DNA from 2 places in the Janthinobacterium sp. BJB446 genome. Region 2 is predicted to be linked to the other one. Evidence: predicted binding sites of a transcription regulator. Region 2 holds the regulator's gene; the other holds the start of a gene.

Region 1 (11,939 bases), on a different contig from region 2:
GGTATCGAGGCGCAGCAAATCGAATTGTCCGACCCTCGCCGTATTCTCATTGCGCTCCTTGAGCACGACGGCTTTCAGGACATGGATGACGTCGGAATCCTGGGTACCGGACTGGCCCAGCAGATACACGGAGGACGGCAACTTCCTGGACGCGAAGCGCGGATCATCCGGGGTATCATCCATGGAAGCCAATTGGCGGTAATTGCTGCCATCGCGGTCGACGGCGAACATGCCCGGCGCATATTTGCGCTGGCCATCGGCCACCTGCGAGTCCCTGGTATCGAATACCAGTCGCTTGGCATTGACCCATTCCACATTGGCAATGTCGCGGTCGCTGAAGCTGGCAACGACCTTGGCCGACTGGCTCGCCACATCGAGCACGGCCAGGCGCCGGCGCCGGCTGTCGCCCATCAGCAAGATGGCGACCGCGTTGCCGTCGGGCGACAGCGTGACACTGCTGATCTGATCTTCGTCGAAGAAGGCGGCGGCGCCGATGCTTGACGGAGCGACAGCCGAGGTGCTGGCGGCTGCCGTTTGGGCGGGTGCCGGCGGCGATACGATGGCCAGCAACAGGCAGGCCATCGCGGCGCGGACGAGTGCTGCACGGTGGGCCAAAGTGAGGTTGCTGGGTGTCATTCCGCCTCCAGGAAATAGTAAATAAGATATCTATTTATGCACTATTTCTTGAAGGTATCATTGTTTGTACGTTTCAACCAGCAAGGTGCTATTCCGGCGCCCGGATATGCTCGACCAGCCCCGTGCTGCGGCGTCCCGGCGCCGGTGTCAGCCAGCTGACCAGCACGGCGGCGGCCAGGCCTGCCGGCACGCCGAAGATGCCGGCGGAGATGGGCGCGATATGAAACCATTGACCGCTGGCATTACCGCCCAACATGGTGCTGGTGTGCAGCATGTAATACAGGCATACGCCAAAGCCCGTCAGCATGCCGGCCAGCGCGCCCTGGTAGTTGGCACGTTTCCAGAACACGCCCAGCACCAGCGGCGGGAACAGGGTCGAGGCGGCCAGGGAAAACGCCACGCCCACCAGCGACAAAATGTCCGCCGGCTTTTGCGAGGCCGCATAGGCGGCGATGAAGGCCACGGCCAGCAGCAGCAATTTTGAAATCGTCACGCGCTTTTGCGTCGAGGCGCTGGGATCGACCACCTTGTAATAGATGTCGTGCGACAGGGCATTCGAAATGGCCAGCAGCAAGCCATCGGCCGTCGACAGGGCGGCAGCCAGGCCGCCGGCCGCCACCAGGCCGGAAATGACGTAAGGCAGGCCGGCGATCTCGGGCGTGGCCAGCACCAGCACGTCGGCATCGATGGATATTTCCGCCAGTTGCACGATGCCGTCGCGGTTGACGTCGACGATGCTGATCAGGGGACTGAGCTTGTCCACGTTGGCCCAGTACGACACCCAGGTGGGCAGGTTCGCGTATTGCGTGCCCACAAGAGCCGAGTAAATATCGTACTTGACCAGCACGGCCAGCGCAGGAATCGTGAGGTAGATCAACAAGATGAAGAACAGGGTCCAGAAGACGGAGACGCGCGTCTCGTGCACGGACGGCGTGGTGTAGGATCGCATGAGGATATGCGGCAGGGCGGCCGTGCCCAGCATCATGCAAAACACGAGGGCCAGGAAATTGTTGCGCTTGATGTCGGACTGCTCCCGGTCGGCGGCGGGAAATGGCTGCGCATGCGGGATGATCGGCTCGGCGCGCTTCTGGTTGTGCGCCTGCGCGGCTTGCCACAGCGCGCGCGCTTCATCGGGACTTTTCGGATAGGCGATCAGGTAGCGCTCCGCATTGCGGATGTCGAACAGCGAGGCATTGCGCTGGCGCAAACTGTCGAGCTGGCGCTGGGCCGTCAGACGGCCTTGTTCCCAGGAGGCGGGCAAGCCGTCGATACGCGCCTGGTAGCTGATGGCGCGCTGGCGGAAGATGGCACGCACCTCGTTTTCTTTCGGGTCCGTTTCCAGCACGTGTTCGCGCGCGCTCAGTTGCGGCAGCACCTTGCCGTAGGCGATCTGCGGCACGGGATTGTCCGCATGCTTGACCGACAGCCACATGGCGGGAATCAGAAAGGCGACGAGGATGATGATGTATTGCGCCACCTGCGTCCAGGTGATGGCGCGCATGCCGCCAAGAAAGGAGCAGACGAGGATGCTGGCCAGGCCCAGGAAGATGCCGACGGAAAAATCCACGCCCGTGAAGCGCGAGGCGATCAGGCCGACGGCGTAGATCTGCGCCACCACATACGTAAACGAGACGATGATGGTGGCGGCCACGGCCACCACGCGCACGCTGGCGCCCCGTTTGTCGGTACCGCTGCCATAGCGGGCGGCGAGGAAATCGGGAATCGTGTACTGGCTGAACTTGCGCAGGTAGGGGGCGATCAATAGCGCCACCAGGCAATAGCCGCCCGTCCAGCCCATGATGAAGGCCAGGCCGTCAAAGCCGTTCAGGTACAGGCCGCCGGCCAGGCTGATGAAGCTGGCCGCCGAAATCCAGTCGGCGGCCGTGGCCATGCCGTTGAACATGGCCGGTACCCTGCGTCCCGCCACATAGTATTCGGTGACGTTCGAGGTGCGGCTGATGACGCCGATGGTGGCGTACAGGGTGATGGTGACGAGCATGAACAGGTAGCCGATCCATGCGCGCGGCATGCCTTCCTGTTCCAGCACCGACAGGGCCAGCAGGAAGGCGGCGAAACCGGCCGTAAACAGCAGGTAGTAGCGGCACAGCCGCGCAAAGAAGCTGCGCTGGTCGCTCATGCGTGCTCCTCTGCATGAAAAGCCCGGTCGAGGCGCTGCATGCGCCAGGCATACAAGGCGATGATGGCCAGGTACACCAGCGAGGCGCCCTGGGCCGCCATATAGAAGGGCAGCGGCCAGCCGAACAGATTTAAGTGCAACAGTTCGCGCGCATAAAACACGGTCAGGAAGCCCGTCAGCAACCAGACCAGCAGCAGGATGGCCGTCAGGCGCCGCGTCTTGCGCCAGTGGATATCGCGGCGCGCCTGCAGTTCGGGGTTGGGCGTGCGCAACGGCACTGCGGGAAGGCTGGGCTTATCCATACGTGACCTCATCCTCTTCTGGCGCGTCCGGCAACAGCAAGGCGATGCTCAGGCGCAGCAGGGTGCCCGGCAGCTTCGGCGAGTGCGCGCGCGGATTGTTAAAAATATCGACTTCGGCGCCATGCTGCTGGGCAATTTCGCGCACGATGGCCAGGCCCAGGCCGCTACCGTCGACATTGCTGCCGAGAATGCGATAAAAGCGTTCAAAGACGTGGGCCCGCTCGGCCTGCGGTATGCCGGGGCCCGTATCTTCCACTTCCAGGATGGCCAGTTCCAGGGTGCTGCGCACGCGCACCGTGACGCTGCCGCCCGACGGCGTGTAGCGCAGGGCATTGTCGATCAGGTTGCTCAGCAGCTCGCGCAGCATCATGGCATTGCCGGAAATCATGATCGCATAGGCGGGCTGCTCGAAGCCCAGGTCGATATGCTGGGCAAACGAGGCTTGCACCCAGTCCTGCACCACGCCACGCGCCAGTTCGCTCAGCTCGATCGGTTCGAACGCCGTGCCCGCCTGAGGCTGGTTTTCCGCGCGCGCCAAGGCCAGCAGCTGGTTGACCAGGCGCGTGGCCGCTTCCGAACTTTTCGCCAGTTGCAGCAGCGAGCGGTGGATCTCGTCGTGGTCGGTCTGGCGCAGCGCCAGCTCGGATTGCATACGCATGCCGGCCAGCGGCGTTTTCATCTGGTGCGCGGCATCGGCGATGAAGCGCTTCTGCATGTCGATCGACAACGACAGGCGCGCCAGCATCTCGTTGAGCGAACCGACCAGCGGCGTGATTTCCTCTGGTACCTGGCCCGATTCGATGGGCGATAAATCGTCGGGCGGCCGGGCGCGTATGCGTTCCTGCAATTGTGCCAGTGGCGACAGGCCGCGCGCCAGGGCAAACCAGACCAGGGCCAGGATCACGGGCAGGATGATGAACTGCGGCAAGATCACGCCCTTGATGATTTCATTGGCCAACTGAGCGCGTTTTTCCAGGGTTTCCGCCACCTGCACCAGCGCGCGCTGCGGCTCGTCGTTGTTGCTGGACGGAATGTCGAGATAGCTGAACGCCACGCGCACGGGCGTGCCATGGATGGTGTCGTTGCGAAACAGCACCATGCCGCTGCGGTATTTGTCGGGATCCTGCGGCGGCGGCAAATCGCGGTCGCCGTCGAGGTATTCGCCGCGCGGACCCACCACCAGGTAATACAGGGTGTCGATATCGTCGCCGCGCAGGAAGTCGCGGCCCTTGGTGTTACTGTTCTTTTCCGGCACGCGGCGCAGCATGGCGCCGTCGGCCTGCTTGACCTGCTGCGTGAGCACGGTCACGCTGTCTTCCAGCGCATGGTCGAACGGCTGATTGGCGATGCCCTTGGCCACCAGATAGGTGATGGCGATGCTCATCGGCCACAGCAGCAGCAAGGGCGCCAGCATCCAGTCGAGGATTTCGCCAAACAGCGAATGCTCGATGGTGTCGTCCTGCTCCGTGGTGGGCGGCTCGAACCAGTCGTCGTCGTCCGCTTCGTCCGCTGGCGCCTCGCGCACCTTCACTTGCTGGCGGGTCCGCTGGCCGGGCTTGCCGATTCGCCCGCTTCGGCGTTCAGGCGCGCCGCTTCCGAGTATTTTTCCAGGCAATAGCCGAGGCCGCGCACGGTGGCGATGCGCACGCCGCCCACCTCGATCTTCTTGCGCAAGCGGTGCACATACACTTCGATGGCATTGTTCGACACTTCTTCGCCCCATTCGCACAGGTGGTCGACCAGCTGTTCTTTCGAGACGAGGCGGCCGGTGCGGCCCAGCAGGATTTCCAGCAAGCCTAGTTCGCGCGCCGACAGGTCGAGCATCTGGTCGTTGATGTAGGCGCTGCGCCCCACCTGGTCGTAGCTGAGGGGGCCGTGCTTGATGATGGTGGCGCCGCCGCCGGCGCCGCGGCGCGTCAGGGCGCGCACTCTTGCCTCCAGTTCCGACAAGGCGAACGGCTTGGCCATATAATCATCGGCACCAAGATCGAGGCCATTCACGCGCTGCTCGATGGAATCGGCGGCCGTCAGGATCAGCACCGGCAGCAGCGAGGCGCGCGCGCGCAGGCGGCGCAGCACTTCCAGGCCGGACATCTTGGGCAGGCCCAAGTCGAGGATCAGCAAGTCGAATTCCTGGGTGGAGAGCGCCGTATCGGCCTCCTGGCCCGTCTTGACGTAGTCGATCGCATAACCGGACTGGCGCAGCGAGCGGGTCAGGCCATCGGCCAGCACGCTGTCATCTTCGGCAAGTAAAATACGCATGGTGCACTTCCTATGCTTGCGGCGGTAGAAGTTTGTATTGTGTTTCATTTTCCGCAAGGTGGCGAGTTTTTGTGAGAAACCAGGCTTGTATTGATCTGTTTCAAAACAAATCCACGTTCCGCTTGCATTGATCACTGTTTTTTTATACAGTACTGTCTGTGTAAAGAATTTAACCCACTGGCGCTATCGCAGGCTGCGGGATTCACGTGAATCCGCAACTGTAGAACGGCTGAAAGAACATATGGACGATAAAAAAGCTGTAGTACCCGCATCGGAAAAAGCCAAGGCGCTCGCCGCCGCACTGGCGCAGATCGAGAAGCAGTTTGGCAAAGGTTCGGTCATGCGCATGGATGCCAGCGCAGCGATCGAAGAAGTGCAAGTCGTGTCGACCGGTTCGCTCGGCCTCGATATCGCGCTGGGCGTGGGCGGTTTGCCGCGCGGCCGCGTGGTGGAAATCTACGGTCCGGAATCGTCGGGTAAAACCACCCTGACCCTGCAAACCATCGCTGAGATGCAAAAACTGGGCGGCACCTGCGCCTTTATCGATGCCGAGCACGCGCTCGATGTCGGTTACGCGCAAAAGCTGGGCGTGAACCTGCATGAATTGCTGATCTCGCAACCGGATACGGGCGAGCAGGCGCTGGAAATCTGCGACGCCCTCGTGCGTTCTGGCAGCGTCGACCTCGTCGTCATCGACTCCGTGGCCGCACTGACGCCACGCGCCGAGATCGAAGGCGACATGGGCGATTCCCTGCCAGGCTTGCAAGCGCGCCTGATGTCGCAAGCCCTGCGCAAGCTGACCGGTTCCATCAACCGCACGAATACCCTGGTCATCTTCATCAACCAGATCCGCATGAAGATCGGCGTGATGTTCGGCAGCCCGGAAACGACCACCGGCGGCAATGCGCTGAAATTCTACGCCTCCGTGCGCCTGGATATCCGCCGCACCGGCTCGATCAAGTCCGGCGATGAAGTGATCGGCAACGAAACCAAGGTCAAGGTCGTCAAGAACAAGATCGCGCCACCGTTCAAGGAAGCGCACTTCGACATCCTGTACGGCGCCGGCACCTCGCGCGAAGGCGAAATCTTGGATTTGGGCTCGGATGCCAAGATCGTGGAAAAATCCGGTTCGTGGTACAGCTACAACGGCGAACGCATCGGCCAGGGCAAGGACAACGCCCGCGCCTTCCTGCAAGAGCGTCCGGCGCTGGCCCGCGAAATCGAAAACAAGGTCCGCGCTTCGCTGGGCGTGCGCGAACTGCCGCCGCTGGCCGCTGAAAAGCCGGAAAAATCGGATAAAGCCGCCGACAAGGCTGCCAAGGCTGCGGAAGCCAAGGCAGAGTAGGTCGGATTAGCGCGGCAAAGCCGCGCGTAATCCGACAACACCACAGACGTCAACAATGTTGTCGGATCAGACGCCAACAATGTTGTCGGATTACGGCCCAAGGGACCTAATCCGACCTACGCGCGGCTCGCCGCATAGTATGACCACGATCGCCGTCCCGCGCTGTTGCGCCGGGCGGCGATTGTGTTTGGATGGCTTGATCGTGGAATGAAAAGACAAGGTGGGTGTATGGCCGCAGTACAACTAAGCCTGAAGGGCAGGGCGCTACGCTTTCTGTCGATGCGCGAACACAGCCGCATGGAATTGCGGCGCAAGCTGCAGCGCCATGCGCAGGAGGGCGATGATGTGGAAGCCTTGCTCGACAGCCTGGAGCAGGCGAACTGGCTATCGCAGGAGCGCTTTTCCGAGTCGCTGATCCACCGCCGCTCGGCCCGTTTCGGCAATAGCCGCATCATGGCGGAATTGCAAAGCCATGGCATCGGTGGCGAGGCGCTGCAGGAACTCAAGGCGGGCCTGGCCGAAGGGGAGGTTGCGCGTGCCTGCGAGGTGTGGCGCCGCAAATTTGGCGAGGTGGCGCAGGATGCCGAGCAGCGCAACAAGCAGATGCGCTTCCTGATGCAGCGCGGTTTTTCCCAGCGTGCCGTGCAGGTGGCCTTGAAGGGGCTGGAGCCCGAGGACGACTAGGTGCGCGCCGCTGACCGTCCAGCTGGCCCCGGTCTCGCTGTGTTCGATCTGCAACAGTTCATGGCTGCCCTGTACCTTGCTTGTCAGGCAAGCTCGCTCCAGATCATTGTGTTACTGGTAAGTTCACTTTCCTTGCCATCCGCCTGGCAATCGGATGGCATATTGTTGCGCTGCATGGGGCCGGGCTTGGCCGCGCTGCTGTCGGCTGGGCCGGCGCGGCAATCTGAGGTATGTCGCGGCATCCATCGGCCATATCTATCATCACCATCCGTGATAATGGTGTCAATTTCCATGTGTATTCTTTATGCTTTGAAATGTTTTTATCGAAGCAATGAAAAATTATGTTGCGGCGCAACCAGCGCCCAGTGTGCTACACTTTTAGGGTTTTTGCGGCGCCGCAGGTGCGGTTGCTGTTCGTAGAAGCTGCGAACAGAGTGCTTTAGGCACATGGCTGCTTACTAAATTATGGCCGCGCAAGCGGCATCGGTCTTATGCCCCTGTCAACTCCCGTATCCCGGCGCGCCCTACGGCACTCCCGTGTTATCGACGTCCAAGCGTATGTGCGCGACGACGGCCTGTGGGATATTGACGCCCATATCACCGATATCAAAAGCTATGACGCGACCCTGGCCTCCGGCCCCCGTCCCGCCGGCGCCCCTCTGCATGACCTCCATTTACGCATTACCGTCGATCGCGAACTGAACATTGTCGAGGCCGAGGCTGCCTCCGATGCCGTACCCTATCCCGGTTTTTGCGATACCATCGGCCCCGCTTACAGGGCGCTGATCGGTCTGAATTTATTGAAGAATTTCCGCCGCGACTTGAAACAGCGCCTGGCGGGAATCGCCGGCTGTACCCATTTGACCGAACTGGCGCAAGTCTTGCCGACTGCGACGGTTCAGGCATTTGCCGGCGATGTCTGGTCGACCCGCGACGGTGCGAATGCTGACTTATCGCATGAAAAGCCGTTTCAACTCGACAAATGCCACGCCCTGCGCACGGATGGCGGGGCAGTTGCACAGTATTACCCGCGCTGGGTAGCCAAGCCGTGACCCCGGCGCTTTCCTGTTTTTTTTGCACCACTAACCGTATTTTTACACATCAGTATCAGAAGGGAAGCCAGCATGAAAATCCATGAGTATCAAGCCAAAGAAATCCTCCGGCAATTCGGAGTGACGGTACCACGCGGTATTCCGTGCATGTCCGTCGAAGAAGCCGTCAAGGCTGCGGAAACCCTGGGCGGCCCGGTGTGGGTTGTCAAGGCGCAGATCCACGCAGGTGGCCGCGGCAAGGGCGGCGGCGTGAAAGTGGCAAAATCGATGGAACAGGTCAAGGAATACGCTGACCAGATCATGGGCATGCAGCTGATCACGCATCAGACCAGCGCCGAAGGCCAGAAAGTCAACCGCCTGCTGGTGGAAGAAGGCGCCGACATCAAACAGGAACTGTATGTTTCGCTGGTCACCGACCGCGTCACCCAGAAAATCGTGCTGATGGCATCGTCCGAAGGCGGCATGGACATCGAAGAAGTGGCCGAGAGCCACCCAGAGAAGATCCACCACGTCACCATCGAGCCGAGCGTTGGCCTGACCGATGCCCAGGCAGACGACATCGCGACCAAAATCGGCGTGCCTGCCGGTTCCATCGTCGACGCCCGCGTCAACCTGCAAGGCCTGTACAAAGCATACTGGGAAACCGATTGCTCGCTGGCCGAAATCAATCCGCTGATCGTCACCGGCAGCGGCAAGGTCATCGCTCTGGACGCCAAGTTCAACTTTGACCCGAACGCCCTGTTCCGTCATCCGGAAATCATCGCCCTGCGCGACCTGGACGAAGAAGATCCAGCTGAAATCGAAGCGTCGAAATTCGACCTGGCCTACATCTCGCTCGACGGCAACATCGGTTGCCTGGTGAACGGCGCCGGCCTGGCCATGGCCACCATGGACACGATCAAACTGTTCGGCGGCGAGCCAGCCAACTTCCTGGACGTCGGCGGCGGCGCCACGGCAGAAAAAGTGACCGAAGCGTTCAAGATCATGTTGAAAAACCCAGGCCTGAAAGCCATCCTGGTGAACATTTTCGGCGGCATCATGCGTTGCGACGTGATCGCTGAAGGCGTTATCGCCGCAGTGAAAGCCGTCTCGCTGAACGTACCGCTGGTCGTGCGCATGAAGGGCACCAACGAAGACCTGGGCAAAAAGATGCTGGCCGATTCCGGTCTGCCTATCATCGCAGCCGACACCATGGAAGATGCAGCCAAGAGCGTCGTTGCCGCTGCTGCCGGTCAAGCTTAATTAAGGAATCAACATGTCCATTCTGATCAATAAAGATACCAAAGTCGTTACCCAAGGGATCACCGGCAAGACCGGCCAGTTCCACACCCGCGGTTGCCGCGATTACGCGAACGGCAAAGCTGCCTTCGTGGCAGGCGTGAACCCGAAGAAAGCCGGCGAAGATTTCGAAGGCATTCCTATTTTCGCTAACGTTACCGAAGCGAAAAAAGAAACCGGCGCCAATGTTTCCGTGATCTACGTACCGCCAGCAGGCGCGGCAGCGGCGATCTGGGAAGCTGTCGAAGCTGAAATGGATCTGGCCATTTGCATCACCGAAGGCATTCCTGTGCGTGACATGATGGCCCTGAAAGACCGCATGGCCAAAGCCAACAGCAAAACCTTGCTGCTGGGCCCTAACTGCCCGGGCTTGATCACGCCAGACGAAATCAAGATCGGCATCATGCCAGGCCACATCCACAAGAAGGGCCGTATCGGCGTGGTGTCGCGTTCGGGCACCCTGACCTATGAAGCAGTGGGTCAGCTGACCGCGCTGGGCCTGGGCCAATCGTCGGCAGTCGGCATCGGCGGCGACCCGATCAACGGTCTGAAGCACATCGACATCATGAAGATGTTCAATGATGATCCTGATACCGACGCGGTCATCATGATCGGCGAAATCGGTGGTCCGGACGAAGCCAACGCAGCTTATTGGATCAAAGACAACATGAAAAAACCGGTCGTCGGCTTCATCGCTGGCGTAACCGCTCCTCCAGGCAAGCGCATGGGCCACGCCGGCGCGCTGATCTCGGGCGGTGCCGATACGGCACAAGCCAAGCTGGAAATCATGGAAGCTTGCGGCATCACCGTGACCAAAAACCCGTCGGAAATGGCGCGTCTGCTGAAAGCCATGCTGTAATTCCAGCCTGGTCATAGCAGTACAAAAAAGGAGCTTCGGCTCCTTTTTTTTTTGTCCGCAAGACAGGCCGATTCCCGGCCGGGGGGCGACGGTGCTGGTCCGATACGGCCCAAATGCGTCGCTTTTCTTTCCACGTGCGCCGCCGCTGCCCGGGCGCGCCGCTGGCATGGCGCTTGCACCATGCACGGCGTGAGCAATGCACAATGGGAGGATACGATGCGCGCGCAAAGCGGATTTACCCTGATAGAGCTGATGATCGTGGTGGCCATCGCCGGCATCCTGGCGGCCGTGGCCATTCCCCAATATGGCGACTACACGATGCGGGCCAAGGTCAGCAATGTGCTGGCGGCCGCTGCCCCCTTGAAAACGGCCGTGGCCCTGTGCGTGCAGGAAAACGGCGGGCTGGCCACCGCCTGCAGCACGCCCACCCAGGCCGTGCCCAGCACCATCCCCGTGTTCAGCGCCACGCGCGAAGTGGCCAGCGCCACAGTGGACAAGGGCGATATCGTGCTGACCCTGGCGTCCGACCTGGGCACGGGTATCGGTGGACAAACCGTGACGATGACCATGAAGCCGGGCACGAGCAGCCTGACCTGGTTCAATAGCACCACCGTGACGAATGCGGCGGCGAAGGAAGCGATTACCAAAAACAACATTCCCGAGGTGACGCCGACGCTGTAAGTGGCGCCTGCCGCGCCAGCGTCAGACGATTTTTTGCCGGTCCGCGATCAGCGCTTCATAGGTGAGGTTTTGCAGCAGGGTGTAGTGGGTCGGTTCCAGATCGATGAATTGCACACCATACGTATAGATTTCCGCCACGCCGGCGGCATGGCCATTCGACGGCTTGCCCACGCTGACGTTCTGGATGCGGGCGCGCGTGTTGACGCGCATCTGGTGCTTGTTCGGCTGCACCAGCAGGGTAAAGCTCAGTGCCACGCCTTCGTCATCGGGCGTGAGCATGCTGGGCGCCTCGATCAGCGCGCCCGAGACGCTGAGGTTGACGATGAACACGGGCACGGCCGCCACGTCGCGATAGCTGAGCTGCGCCGGAATTTCCACTTTCACGCGCATGGCCGTGCGCAGGCTGGTGCCCTGGATGGCATCGGGAAAGCTCAGGTGGACATAATTGAGGGGGCGGCCAAAGATGCGCAGCACGCTGCAGGAAAACGAACAGACGGTGACGCCGGAAAATACGCGGATGGTCAGCTTGTCGCCTTCGTTGAGGACGATGGACGCGCCGTTTTCCATGGGAATCTTGACGATCAGGTACTCGTCTTTCACATAGCCGATCACGGTCGAGAAATGCTGGATGGGTTTGATGGTGCGGTGCGTGATGAACTGGATGCGTCCCCCCACCTGCAGATTCATGGCCTCGAATTCGAAG
Region 2 (11,939 bases):
AAAACCTCCCCACCACCTTGCCGGACTGGCTAGCCCTGCTGGAAACCCGCCATTCGGAAACCCAGATCAACATGGGCCTGGACCGCGTGCAAGCCGTCAAGGCGCGCATGCAGCTGGCGTTTACTTGCCCCGTGATCATGGTGGCAGGCACGAATGGCAAGGGGTCCACCTGCGCCATGCTGGAATCCGTGTTGTTGCGTGCCGGCTACAAAGTGGGGCTCTACATCAAGCCGCACTTTCTTGATTTTAACGAGCGCGCCCGCGTGCTGGGCGAGATGGCCAGCGATGAACAGCTTGTCGCCAGCTTCAATGCCGTCGAAGCCGTGCGTGGCGACACGCCGCTGACGTATTTCGAATTCACCACCCTGGCGATCCTGCACCTGCTGTCGCAGGCCAAGCTGGACGTGGCCATCCTCGAAGTGGGCCTGGGCGGGCGCCTCGACGCCGTCAACGTGATCGACGCCGACGTGGCTATCGTCACCAGCGTCGATATCGACCACACGGATTACCTGGGCGACACGCGCGAAGCGATCGGCTTTGAAAAGGCGGGTATCTTCCGTCCGGGCAAGGCGGCCATTTGCAGCGACCCCGTGCCGCCGCAGTCGCTGATCGACCACGCGGAAGCCATCGGCGCGGACCTGTGGCTGATGGGCCGCGATTTCAATTATTCGGGCGACAAGCAGCAGTGGAACTATGGCGGGCGCGAGCAGCGCCGCAATTCGCTCGCTTACCCGAGCTTGCGCGGCGCCAACCAGATCCTCAATGCGACGGCCGTGCTGGCCGCGCTGGAAGTGCTGAAGCTGAAACTGCCCGTGGGCGCGCAGGAAGTGCGCACCGGCCTCGTGACGGTGGAACTGCCGGGCCGCTTCCAGGTCTTGCCTGGCCGCCCCAGCGTGATCCTCGACGTGGCGCACAACCCCCATGCAGCCTCGGCGCTGAACCAGAACCTGGGCAATATGGGTTTCCACCCGTACACGTATGCCGTGTTCGGCTCCATGCTGGACAAGGATATCGATGGCGTACTGGCCGCGATGAGCGAGCACGTCGACCACTGGTGCCTGACGGGCCTGCCTTCACCGCGCGCGGCCACGGCCTCCGAACTGGCCGCCAAGGTGCAGATCATGCTCGAAGACAAGCCCGACAGCAGCGAACATACTGTGTCTATTTTCGATGATCCGGCACAAGCTTTTGCAAATGCAATGAGCCGGGCCGGTGAGAATGATAGAATTGTGGTCTTTGGTTCTTTCCTCACCGTTGCCGGCGTGATGAAGGCCCGAAAATCCTCACTTCACTGAAACGCACTCGACTGAAAATCACGCATGGGCTTGTTCTCGAAACTGTTTAAAAACAAGCAAGAATCCTCTGGCGAAGACAGCGGCTTTTATGTCCCTGGCGAAGCACAGTCGCCGACCCGCAAGCGCGCAGCCAACACCTCCGGTGGCGGCGGATCGCGCCGTGGCGGCAAGGAAGCGCCGGATCCGGTCTTGCCTGAAAAGAAGCGCGCACGCCGCCGCCTGGTCGGGGCGATTGCCCTGGCCCTGGGCGTAGCTGTCGGCTTGCCAATGCTGCTCGATTCCGAGCCGAAGGCGCCCTTCAACGATATCGCCATCGACATTCCGTCGAAGGAAAAGGCCGCCGCACCTGCACCGGCGCCCGTGCCGGCCGTTCCGGCCCAGGCCGCAGCGAATGGCCTGGACCAGTCCGAGGAAATCGTCGATGCGCCGCTGCCGCCTGCAGCCAAGCCTACGCCCACACCGGCGCCCGTGCTGGCCGCCGTGCAGCCTGCAACGGTCAAGCCGACCTATGTGGAACCGAAACCTGAGCCCAAGCCTGAGCCCAAGCCGGTCAAGGTGGAGCCGAAACCGGAAGCGAAGCACGAACCCAAGCCTGAGCCGAAACACGAGCCCAAGCCCGAGCCCAAGCATGAGGTGAAACCGGAAGCGAAGCCCGAGACTAAGCCTGCCAAGCCGGCGCAATCGGCCGACGATGCCGCGCGCGCGCTGGCTATCCTGGAAGGCAAGCCGCAAGAGAAAGTACAAGACAAGGCGCACGACGCCGGCAGCGGCAAGTTCGTGGTGCAGGTGGCGGCCTTGGCGACGCAGGACAAGGTCGACGAATTGCAGGACAAGCTGCGCGAAGCGGGCATCAAGTCGTACACGCAAAAAGTCTCCAGCCCGGCGGGCGAGCGCATCCGCGTGCGCGTGGGCCCGTTCGGCAGCCGCGAAGACGCCGAAAAGACCCGCGCCAAGCTGCAAAAGCTGGGCCTGGGCGGCAGCCTGGTACCGGCGTGATGTTGCACTGAGCGCGCGTGACGATCTTCGATTACCTGGTGCTGTTCGTGCTGGTGACGTCCGTGCTGATCAGCATGATGCGTGGCCTGGTCAAGGAAATACTGTCATTGGTCAGCTGGATCGTGGCTTTCGTCATTGCCAACGCCTATGGCGCCACGCTGGCGAAATTCCTGCCGGAAGCCGTGCCGGGCGAAGCCATCCGTTTGTTGCTGGCTTTCGTGGTGCTGTTCATCGGCGTACGCATTTTGATGGGATTGCTGTCCATGACGGTCGACGCGCTCGTCAAGGTGACGGGCCTGAGCCTGGCCGACCGCACCCTGGGCAGCCTGTTTGGCGTGGCGCGGGGCCTTGTGATCGTGCTGACCGCCGTCATCTTGTGTGGCATGACGTCCATACCGCAGCAGCCATTCTGGAAAAACGCGCAGCTCAGCCCGCTCGCGGAGCAGGGCGCGCGCGCCATCAAGCCTTATCTGCCTGCCGCTTACGCGCAGCATGTGAAATTTTGAATTTTTTTTAAAATCAGTAGCACAGTTTAGGAGCACACCATGTGTGGCATCGTCGGCGTCGTTTCCCATCAACCTGTCAATCAATTGCTCTATGATGCATTGTTGCTCCTGCAACATCGCGGTCAGGACGCGGCAGGGATTGCGACCAATCACAGCAGTATGTTTTCCATGCACAAAGCCAATGGCCTCGTGCGTGACGTCTTCCGTACGCGCAACATGCGTTCGCTGCAAGGCACGACGGGCATCGGCCATTGCCGCTACCCGACGGCCGGTTCGTCGAGCGAAGAGGAAGCACAACCGTTCTATGTGAATGCGCCGTTCGGCATCACCCTGGCGCACAATGGCAACCTGACCAACTGGGAACAGTTGAAGCTGGAAATGTTCAAGAATGACCGCCGCCACATCAATACCGATTCCGATTCGGAAGTGCTGCTCAACGTGCTGGCGCATGAAATCCAAGAAGCGACGACGGGCCTGAACCTGGACCCGGAAGCCATCTTCAAGGCCGTTACCGTGCTGAACCGCCGCGTCAAGGGTGGTTACGCCGCCGTGGCGCAAATCGCCGGCGTGGGCTTGCTGGCCTTCCGCGATCCGCACGGCATCCGCCCGCTGTGCCTGGGCATCAATGAAACGGAGCAAGGTCCGGAATACCTGATCGCTTCCGAATCCGTGGCCCTGGAAGGCATGGGCTTCCGCTTCGTGCGCGACATCGGCCCCGGCGAAGCCGTCTTCATCGATGCTGACAAGCAATTGCACAGCGCCCAATGCGCCGACAATGCCAGCCTGAACCCGTGCGTGTTCGAATTCGTCTACCTGGCCCGTCCCGACTCCGTCATCGACGGTGCCTCCGTGTACGCCACGCGCCTGAAAATGGGCGAGTACCTGGCCGAGAAGATCCGCGCCGAATTGCCAGGCGTGCATATCGACGTGGTCATGCCGATTCCCGATTCCTCGCGTCCGGCCGCCATCCAGCTGGCCATGGCGCTGAACATCGAGTACCGCGAAGGCTTCATCAAGAACCGCTATATCGGCCGTACCTTCATCATGCCGGGCCAGGCGGCGCGCAAGAAATCCGTGCGCCAGAAGCTCAACGCGATCCCGTCCGAATTCAAGGACAAGGTCGTGCTGCTGGTCGACGATTCCATCGTGCGCGGCACCACCAGCCGTGAAATCGTGCAGATGGCGCGCGAAGCGGGCGCGACGAAAGTCATCTTCGCCTCGGCTGCGCCGCCGGTGATCTACCCGAACGTGTACGGCATCGACATGCCGACGCGCGACGAACTGATCGCCTATGGCCGCACGACGGAAGAAGTGTGCCGCGAAATCACGGCCGACTACCTAGTGTACCAGGACATCGGCGCGCTCAAGCAGGCCATCGCCGACGTCAACCCGGCCCTGACCAACTTCGAAGCGTCGTGCTTCGATGGCGTGTACGTGACGGGCGACGTGTCGCAGGAATACCTGGACCGCCTGGAATATGCGCGCCATCATCCGAAGGCGGCAGCGCCCGAAGATACGCCGCGTTCCCAGCTGAACCTGAACCTGGCGACAACAGAAGCGTAATTATCTTGCCCGGCTAGCGCCGGGCTTTTTTTGCTCCGCGATCATGAACGATAAAAAAAACTACGGCTTTACCACCACCATCCTGCATAACGACCGCCGCAAGGGCATCGAGCACGGTTCCCTGCACAAGCCCGTGCATACTTCCGTTGCCTTCGGCTACGGCGATGCGCGCCAGCTCGCTTCCGTATTCCAGGGCAAGGAGCCCGGCTTCCGCTACGGCCGCCAGGGCAATCCGACCGTTTCCGCGCTGGAAGACAAGGTCAACAAGATGGAAGACGGCGTCGCCACGCTGTGCTTCGCCACCGGCATGGGCGCCATCGGCGCCGTGGTGCAGGCGCTCTTGCGCGCGGGCGATCATGTCGTGTCGTCGGCCTTTTTGTTTGGCAACACCAACAGCCTGTGGCAAACGGTGACGGGGCAGGGCATCGGCGTGTCGTTCGTCGACGCCACGGACGTGGCCAACGTGGCCGCCGCCATCACGCCGCAAACGCGCATCGTGTTTGTGGAAACCATCGCCAATCCGCGCACGCAGATCGCCGATCTGGCGAAGATCGGCGCGTTGTGCAAGGAACGCGGCATTTTGTACATCGTCGACAATACGATGACGACGCCCTACCTGTTCCGCCCGAAAGCCGTGGGCGCGGGCCTGGTGGTCAATGCGCTGACAAAATCCATCGGCGGCCACGGCAATGCCCTGGGCGGCAGCTTGACGGACACGGGCGTGTTCGACTGGACGCAGTATCCGAACATTTTCGACAATTACAAGAAGGCGGCGCCGGCGCAGTGGGGCATCGCGCAAATCCGCGCCAAGGCCTTGCGCGATTTCGGCGCATCCCTGGGGCCGGAAGCGGCGCACCATATCGCCGTCGGCGCGGAAACCATGGCCTTGCGCATGGACCGCACCTGCTCGAACGCCCTGGCGCTGGCCACCATGCTGGCTGCCGACCCGCGGGTAGCGGCCGTGCATTACCCGGGCCTGGCCGCGCATCCGCAGCACGCGCTGGCGACGGATTTGTTCCGCAGCTATGGCTCGCTGTTCAGCTTTGAGCTGAAGGATGGCATCGATTGCTTCGATTTCCTCAATCGTCTCAATCTTGCCATTCCAGCGAGCAATCTCGGCGACACGCGCACCCTGGTCATTCCCGTCGCCCACACGATCTTTTACGAGATGGGCGCCGAGCGCCGCGCCAGCATGGGCATCGCCGAATCCCTGATCCGCGTGTCCGTCGGTATCGAGGATGAGGCGGACTTGCTCGAGGATTTCCGTAGCGCCCTGGACGCATAAAACGCCTGGGCAATAAAAAAGGGCCGCAACAGTCATGCTGTTGCGGCCCTTTTTACATGCGGAGGTTCAATGCCAGCTGCGCATCAAGCCTACCGCCAAACCTTCCAGGGCGAATTCATCTTCCGGCGATACGGTAATGACCTTGAAGTCGGGGTTTTCCGGCAGCAATTCGATGACGGAACCCGTTTTCTTGTAGCGCTTGACGGTGACTTCGTCGCCGATGCGGGCGACGACGATCTGGCCATTCTTGGCGCTATCGACCTTCTTGACGGCCAGTAAATCGCCATCCATGATGCCGGCGTCGCGCATGGACCAGCCGCGCACCTTCAGCAGGAAGTCGGGCTTGGCAGAAAACAGGGCGGGGTCCACGTTGTAGCTCGCTTCCAGGTTTTCCTGTGCCAGAATGGGCGAGCCTGCCGCCACCCGGCCGATCAGGGGCAGCGACATCAGCAGCGCTGCCGGCACTTTCGATGGCAGGGCTTCAGCGGCCGCGCCGATCAGGCGGATGCCGCGCGAGGTGCCGGGAGAAATCTCGATCGCGCCCTTGCGGGCCAGGGCCTGCAAATGCTCTTCGGCCGCATTGGCCGATTTGAAACCCAGTTCATTGGCGATTTCGGCACGGGTGGGAGGAAAGCCCGTGTTTTCAATCGCGTCCTTGATCAGGTTCAGGATTTGTTCTTGTCGTGCTGTCAGCTTGATCATGAGCGGTGGGTGCATACTAAAATGCTGTCTATATGAACAGTCTGTATTTTTGTACAGTATCGCCCACTATGCAAGGGGATTTCCGTGTTTTAGGCGAATTTCGCAAGAAATACTTGTCCAGGGGCGGAAAGCACGGTGGCGCGCGGGCTTTTCGGGCGCTGGTGGAAGGAATGATTGAAACGTTTGCAAAAGGCGGTTATAATCTTCGGCTGACCTTCCCACACCCGTCTTGACGCCGGGGTGGGCGATTATCAATCCGACCTGAAGGAGTTTGCATGCGTCATTATGAAATAGTCTTTATCGTCCATCCGGACCAAAGCGAGCAAGTGCCCGCGATGATCGAACGCTACAAAGCCAGCGTAACCACCCGCGGCGGTTCGGTTCACCGCGTGGAAGATTGGGGCCGCCGTCAAATGGCTTACTCGATCCAAAAGCTGCCTAAAGCACACTACATCTGCCTGAACATCGAATGCGACAACGAGACCCTGGTCGAGTTGGAAACAGCATTCAAATTCAATGATGCCGTGTTGCGTCACCTGACCGTTAAAATGAAGAAAGCTGAAACAGCTCCTTCGCCGATGATGAAATCGGTACAACGCGAAGACGCGGCCAAAAGCCACCGCACCGAAGCACCAGCAGCCGCTCCAGCCGCAGCAGCAGCTTAATTCTTGACCAGGATCGTGCGCTGAACCAGCTACAAGTAACCGCCATCATTGCCGAGCGCGAAATATTGCGCTATACCCCGGCAGGGCTGCCGATTGTGAATGCAGTATTGCAACACAGTTCGCAGCAGATGGAAGCAGGGATTGCCCGTTTGACCGAGTTTGATGTTGCCGCGCTAGCCGCTGGCGAAATTTCAGGCAGGTTCAGTCAGGCAAGCTTGGGCGGGGTATATCAGTTCACGGGTTTCCTGGCCAGGAAGAGCCGCAACAGCAAGAGTTTGGTGTTTCACATCATTGATTTTAGTGCAGTCAATTCTGACTAGCGCATTTTAGATACAGGAGCCTGACATGGCATTCGGTAAAAAGTTCGACAAAAATAAGCTCAAGCTTAAAGAAAAACGCAAACAGCAAAACCCGTTGTTCAAACGCAAGAAGTTCTGCCGCTTCACCGCAGCTCACGTTGAGCAAGTCGACTACAAAGACGTCGACACGCTGAAAGACTTCGTCCAAGAAAACGGCAAGATCATGCCAGCACGCCTGACCGGTACCAAAGCGCACTACCAGCGCCAAGTTGACACCGCAATCAAGCGCGCTCGCTTCCTCGCGCTGCTGCCATACACCGATCTGCACCACGCTTAATCGGTCAGATATTCCTGGAGAAGAACTATGCAAATCATTCTGTTAGAAAAAGTTGTTAACGTCGGTAACCTCGGCGAAGTCGTCAAAGTCAAAGACGGTTACGCACGTAACTTCCTGATCCCGCAACGCCTGGCACGTCGTGCTACGGCAACCGCTGTGGCTGAATTCGAAGTCAAGCGCGCCGAACTGGAAAAAGCTGCTGCCGCCAAACTGGCCGCATCGCAAGCCCAGGGCGAAAAACTGAGCGGCCTGACCGTTCAAGTTGCTCAAAAAGCTGGTGTTGATGGCCGTCTGTTCGGTTCCGTCACCAACTTCGACATCGCTGAAGCGCTGACCAAGCAAGGTTTTGCTGTTGAAAAAGCACAAATCCGCATGCCTACCGGCCCGCTGAAGATCGTTGGCGAGCACAACGTTTCGGTTGCTCTGCACACCGACGTGGTCGTGGAAGTTGTTATCGCTGTCGTACCAGACGCGAACGCGTAATCGTCTGCGGGCCTGGCCCGCAAGCGTTGCCGCACTATGAAAAGCCGGGTTCGCCCGGCTTTTTTGTGGCCTTTTTTTCGCTCAATTTCAGCCCTTTATTTTTGCCAGCACGCCGAAGCGGGTATAATTCGCGCCATGAACGCCCCCTCTGATCCGCAACTGGATTCCCTCCGTATTCCGCCGCATTCGATCGAAGCAGAACAATCCGTCATTGGTGGTCTGCTGCGCGACAATGCCGCGTATGACCGCATCGCCGACTTCATGCATGCGGAGGATTTCTATCGCTATGACCATCGCATCATCTTCGAGCAAATCGTCAAGATGGTTAACGCTTCCAAGCCAGCCGATGTCATTACTGTTTTTGAAACCCTGACCCAGCTCGGCAAGGCCGATGATGTGGGCGGACTCGCTTACCTGAACGCCATGGCGCAAAACACGCCATCGGCCGCGAACATCCGGCGCTACGCCGAGATCGTGCGCGACCGCGGCGTGCTGCGCAAGCTCATCACCGTCGCCGACGATATCTCCGGCACGGCCTTCAGCCCGCAAGGCAAGGAAGTCAAGCAGATGCTTGACGAGGCCGAATCGAAGATTTTCGCCATCGCCGAAGAAGGCGCGCGCGGCGCCCAGGGCTGGACCGCCATCCAGCCCCTGCTGACGCAAGTGGTCGAGCGCATCGACGAACTGTACAGCCGCGACAACCAGAGTGAAATCACGGGCGTGCCCACCGGTTTCATCGACCTCGACCGCATGACCTCCGGTCTGCAGCCGGGCGACCTGGTGATCGTGGCGGGCCGTCCGTCGATGGGCAAGACGGCGTTTTCCGTCAACATCGGCGAAAACGTGGCCATCGACAGCGGCTTGCCCGTGGCCGTGTTCTCGATGGAGATGGGCGGCGCCCAACTGGCCATGCGTATGCTCGGCTCCGTCGGACAGCTGGACCAGCACCGCCTGCGCACGGGCCGCCTGAACGACGAGGACTGGCCGCGCCTGACGAATGCGATCCAGAAGATGAACGACGCGCAGTTGTACATCGATGAAACGCCGGCGCTCAACTCGATCGAATTGCGCGCCCGCTCGCGCCGCCTGTCGCGTCAATGCGGCAAGCTGGGCCTGATCATCGTCGATTACTTGCAGCTGATGTCGGCCAATACGCCGGGCGACAACCGCGCCACGGAGATTTCCGAGATTTCGCGGGGCTTGAAAGGCCTGGCGAAAGAACTCGGCTGCCCCGTGATCGCGCTGTCCCAGCTGAACCGCTCGCTGGAGCAACGCCCGAACAAACGTCCTGTCATGTCCGACTTGCGCGAATCGGGCGCTATTGAGCAGGATGCCGACGTGATCCTGTTCATTTACCGCGACGAGGTGTATAACCCCGACTCGCCAGACAAGGGAACGGCCGAAATCATCATCGGTAAACAACGTAACGGTCCAATCGGCAGCATCCGCCTCACCTTCATGGGGCAGTACACCAAATTTGGCAATTACAGTGGTGGCCTGGCGCTTTACCAAGGCGACTAACACAGCAGCACTGATATTCCATTGGCCGCCCCTTCATCAAAAGGGGCGGCTTTCTGTAGTAAATAACACGACTCAATGCTTAACGGAGAATGACATGTTTGGACGCTTGATGCCCACTGAGGGCAAGTTTTTTGAATTGTTTAACCAGCACGCGGAACTGTGCGTCAAGGGCGCCAAAGAGATGCTCGGCCTGATGACCAATTTCGACGACCTGGAAAACCGCGTGCATGCGATCGAAAGCATCGAGAAACAGGCGGACAAAGTCACCTACGCCACCGTGGAAATGCTGCACAAGACCTTCATCACGCCGATCGACCGCGACGACATCCATCAGCTGATCACGCGCCAGGACGACATCCTCGACCTGCTGGAAGATGCGGCGCAAACCGTTTCGCTGTACGATCTGAAAGCCGTCACGCCGGAAGCCAAGCGCCTGGCCGAACTGGTGCTGGCCTGTACCGAAAAAGTGCGCGACGCCGTCGCCATGCTGCATAACATGGACAACTCGCGCAAGATCGTCGCCATCTGCGAAGAGATCGACCGCCTGGAATCGGACGCCGACCACGTGATGCGCGCCGCCATGTCCAAGCTGTTCCGCGATGAGCCGGACGTGCGCAACCTGATCAAGCTGAAAGCGATCTACGAAATTCTGGAAACCGTGACCGACCGTTGCGAAGATGTGTCCAATATTATCGAAGGCATCATCGTCGAAAACGCGTAAGCGTTGGGCCTGTCCTGAACCAGAATCAGAAAAGAAACTACAATGACCATACAAATCAGCATCTACGTGCTAGGCCTGTTGATCGTCCTCGCGCTGCTGTTTGACTTCATGAACGGCTTCCATGATGCCGCCAACGCGATCGCCACGGTGGTCTCGACGGGCGTATTGAAACCGCAGACCGCGGTTGCCATGGCCGCCACGTTCAACTTCGTCGCCATCTTCGTGTTCCACCAGCTGACCGTGGCCGCCACGGTGGGCAAGGGCACCATCGACCCGGCGGTGATCGACCAGTACGTGATCTTCGGCGCGCTGATGGGCGCCATCTTCTGGAATTTGTTTACCTGGTACTACGGCATTCCCTCGTCGTCCTCGCACGCGCTGATCGGCGGCCTGGTGGGCGCCGCTGTCGCCAAGTCCGGCACGGGCGCGCTGGTCGCGGCCGGCCTGTGGAAAACCGTGGCTTTCATCGTCATCGCACCCGTGCTGGGCTTTGTGTTCGGTTCGATCATGATGCTGCTCGTGTCGTGGATTTTCGTGCGTTCGACGCCGCGCAAGGTCGACAAGTGGTTCCGCCGTTTGCAGCTGGTATCGGCGGCCGCCTACAGCCTGGGCCACGGCGGCAACGATGCGCAAAAAACCATCGGCATCATCTGGATGCTGCTGATCGCCGCCGGCTACTCGAGCGCGGCCGATGCCATGCCGCCGATGTGGGTCATCATCTCGTGCTACACGGCCATCAGCTTCGGTACGCTGTTCGGCGGCTGGCGCATCGTCAAGACCATGGGCCAGAAGATTACCAAGCTCAAACCGGTGGGCGGCTTCTGCGCCGAAACCGGTGGCGCGATCACCCTGTTCGTCTCGACGGCGCTGGGCATTCCCGTGTCGACCACGCACACGATCACGGGCGCCATCGTCGGCGTCGGCTCGTCGCAAAAAATGTCGGCCGTGCGCTGGGGCGTGGCGGGCAATATCGTCTGGGCCTGGATCTTCACGATTCCGGCTTCCGCCTTCGTTGCCGCAGTCGCCTGGTGGATTGGCCACCACATCATGTAAGGCGCCCCTGCAAACCTACTGCGCAACCCCCTATCGAATCTCCGTTGCTCACTGTACTAAAGTACAGCTCCGCTACTCAATCCGATATCGGGCTTGCTCGCTACGGTTTTCAGAGGGCCTTGCACCAATTGGGCACATTCAAAAAAAGGAACCGCAAGGTTCCTTTTTTTTATGCGCCGGCCAGGTCCACCGTCAGCCCCTCGTAGGCGAGGAACACCTGCAGGCCGTCCAGGCGGCTCGCATAGCGGCCCATCACGTCGGCAAACACGGCTTCGAGCTGCTCGTCGCTGCGGGTCGGTTCGTGGTGGGTGCAGTACAGGCGCCGCGCGCCGCAGCGCAGGGCCAGGTCGAAGGCGGCGTCGAAGGTGCCGTGGCCCCAGCCCTGCTTGCCCGGATATTCCTCGCGCGTGTACGAGCAATCCATGATCAGCGCGTCGACGCCGGCGACCAGTGCGTCGATGCCGGCCTGGCGCTGTGCATTGCGCGCCGCGCAGGCCGCGTGCTCGGCATGGC

The links. Region 2 encodes LexA, which represses DNA repair genes until DNA is damaged. Its sites were predicted from a motif close to ACTGTATNNNNATACAGT; they were not measured.
Region 1: a site for LexA is predicted at 5,471-5,488, ahead of recA (recombinase RecA). Genes of this name have one in related genera too.

Annotation. Positions count from the first base shown of each region.
Region 1 covers NZ_PDZK01000002.1:536,723-548,661, reverse strand. The annotation lists gene CSQ92_RS18175 (alpha/beta hydrolase family protein) at 1-636, opposite strand, end outside; gene CSQ92_RS18170 (sodium:solute symporter family protein) at 725-2,773, opposite strand; gene CSQ92_RS18165 (DUF4212 domain-containing protein) at 2,770-3,075, opposite strand; gene CSQ92_RS18160 (sensor histidine kinase) at 3,068-4,600, opposite strand; gene CSQ92_RS18155 (response regulator) at 4,603-5,337, opposite strand; gene recA (recombinase RecA) at 5,579-6,682, shown strand; gene recX (recombination regulator RecX) at 6,911-7,366, shown strand; gene CSQ92_RS28805 (hypothetical protein) at 7,450-7,659, opposite strand; gene CSQ92_RS18140 (DUF2889 domain-containing protein) at 7,858-8,418, shown strand; gene sucC (ADP-forming succinate--CoA ligase subunit beta) at 8,491-9,660, shown strand; gene sucD (succinate--CoA ligase subunit alpha) at 9,674-10,555, shown strand; gene CSQ92_RS18125 (pilin) at 10,772-11,236, shown strand; gene CSQ92_RS18120 (flagellar brake protein) at 11,258-11,939, opposite strand, start outside.
Region 2 covers NZ_PDZK01000001.1:3,111,198-3,123,136, reverse strand. The annotation lists gene folC (bifunctional tetrahydrofolate synthase/dihydrofolate synthase) at 1-1,295, shown strand, start outside; gene CSQ92_RS13800 (SPOR domain-containing protein) at 1,320-2,291, shown strand; gene CSQ92_RS13795 (CvpA family protein) at 2,309-2,797, shown strand; gene purF (amidophosphoribosyltransferase) at 2,837-4,360, shown strand; gene CSQ92_RS13785 (cystathionine gamma-synthase family protein) at 4,404-5,645, shown strand; gene lexA (transcriptional repressor LexA) at 5,712-6,347, opposite strand; gene rpsF (30S ribosomal protein S6) at 6,623-7,012, shown strand; gene priB (primosomal replication protein N) at 7,033-7,332, shown strand; gene rpsR (30S ribosomal protein S18) at 7,358-7,648, shown strand; gene rplI (50S ribosomal protein L9) at 7,676-8,131, shown strand; gene CSQ92_RS13755 (replicative DNA helicase) at 8,267-9,652, shown strand; gene CSQ92_RS13750 (DUF47 domain-containing protein) at 9,747-10,373, shown strand; gene CSQ92_RS13745 (inorganic phosphate transporter) at 10,416-11,426, shown strand; gene CSQ92_RS13740 (MBL fold metallo-hydrolase) at 11,596-11,939, opposite strand, start outside.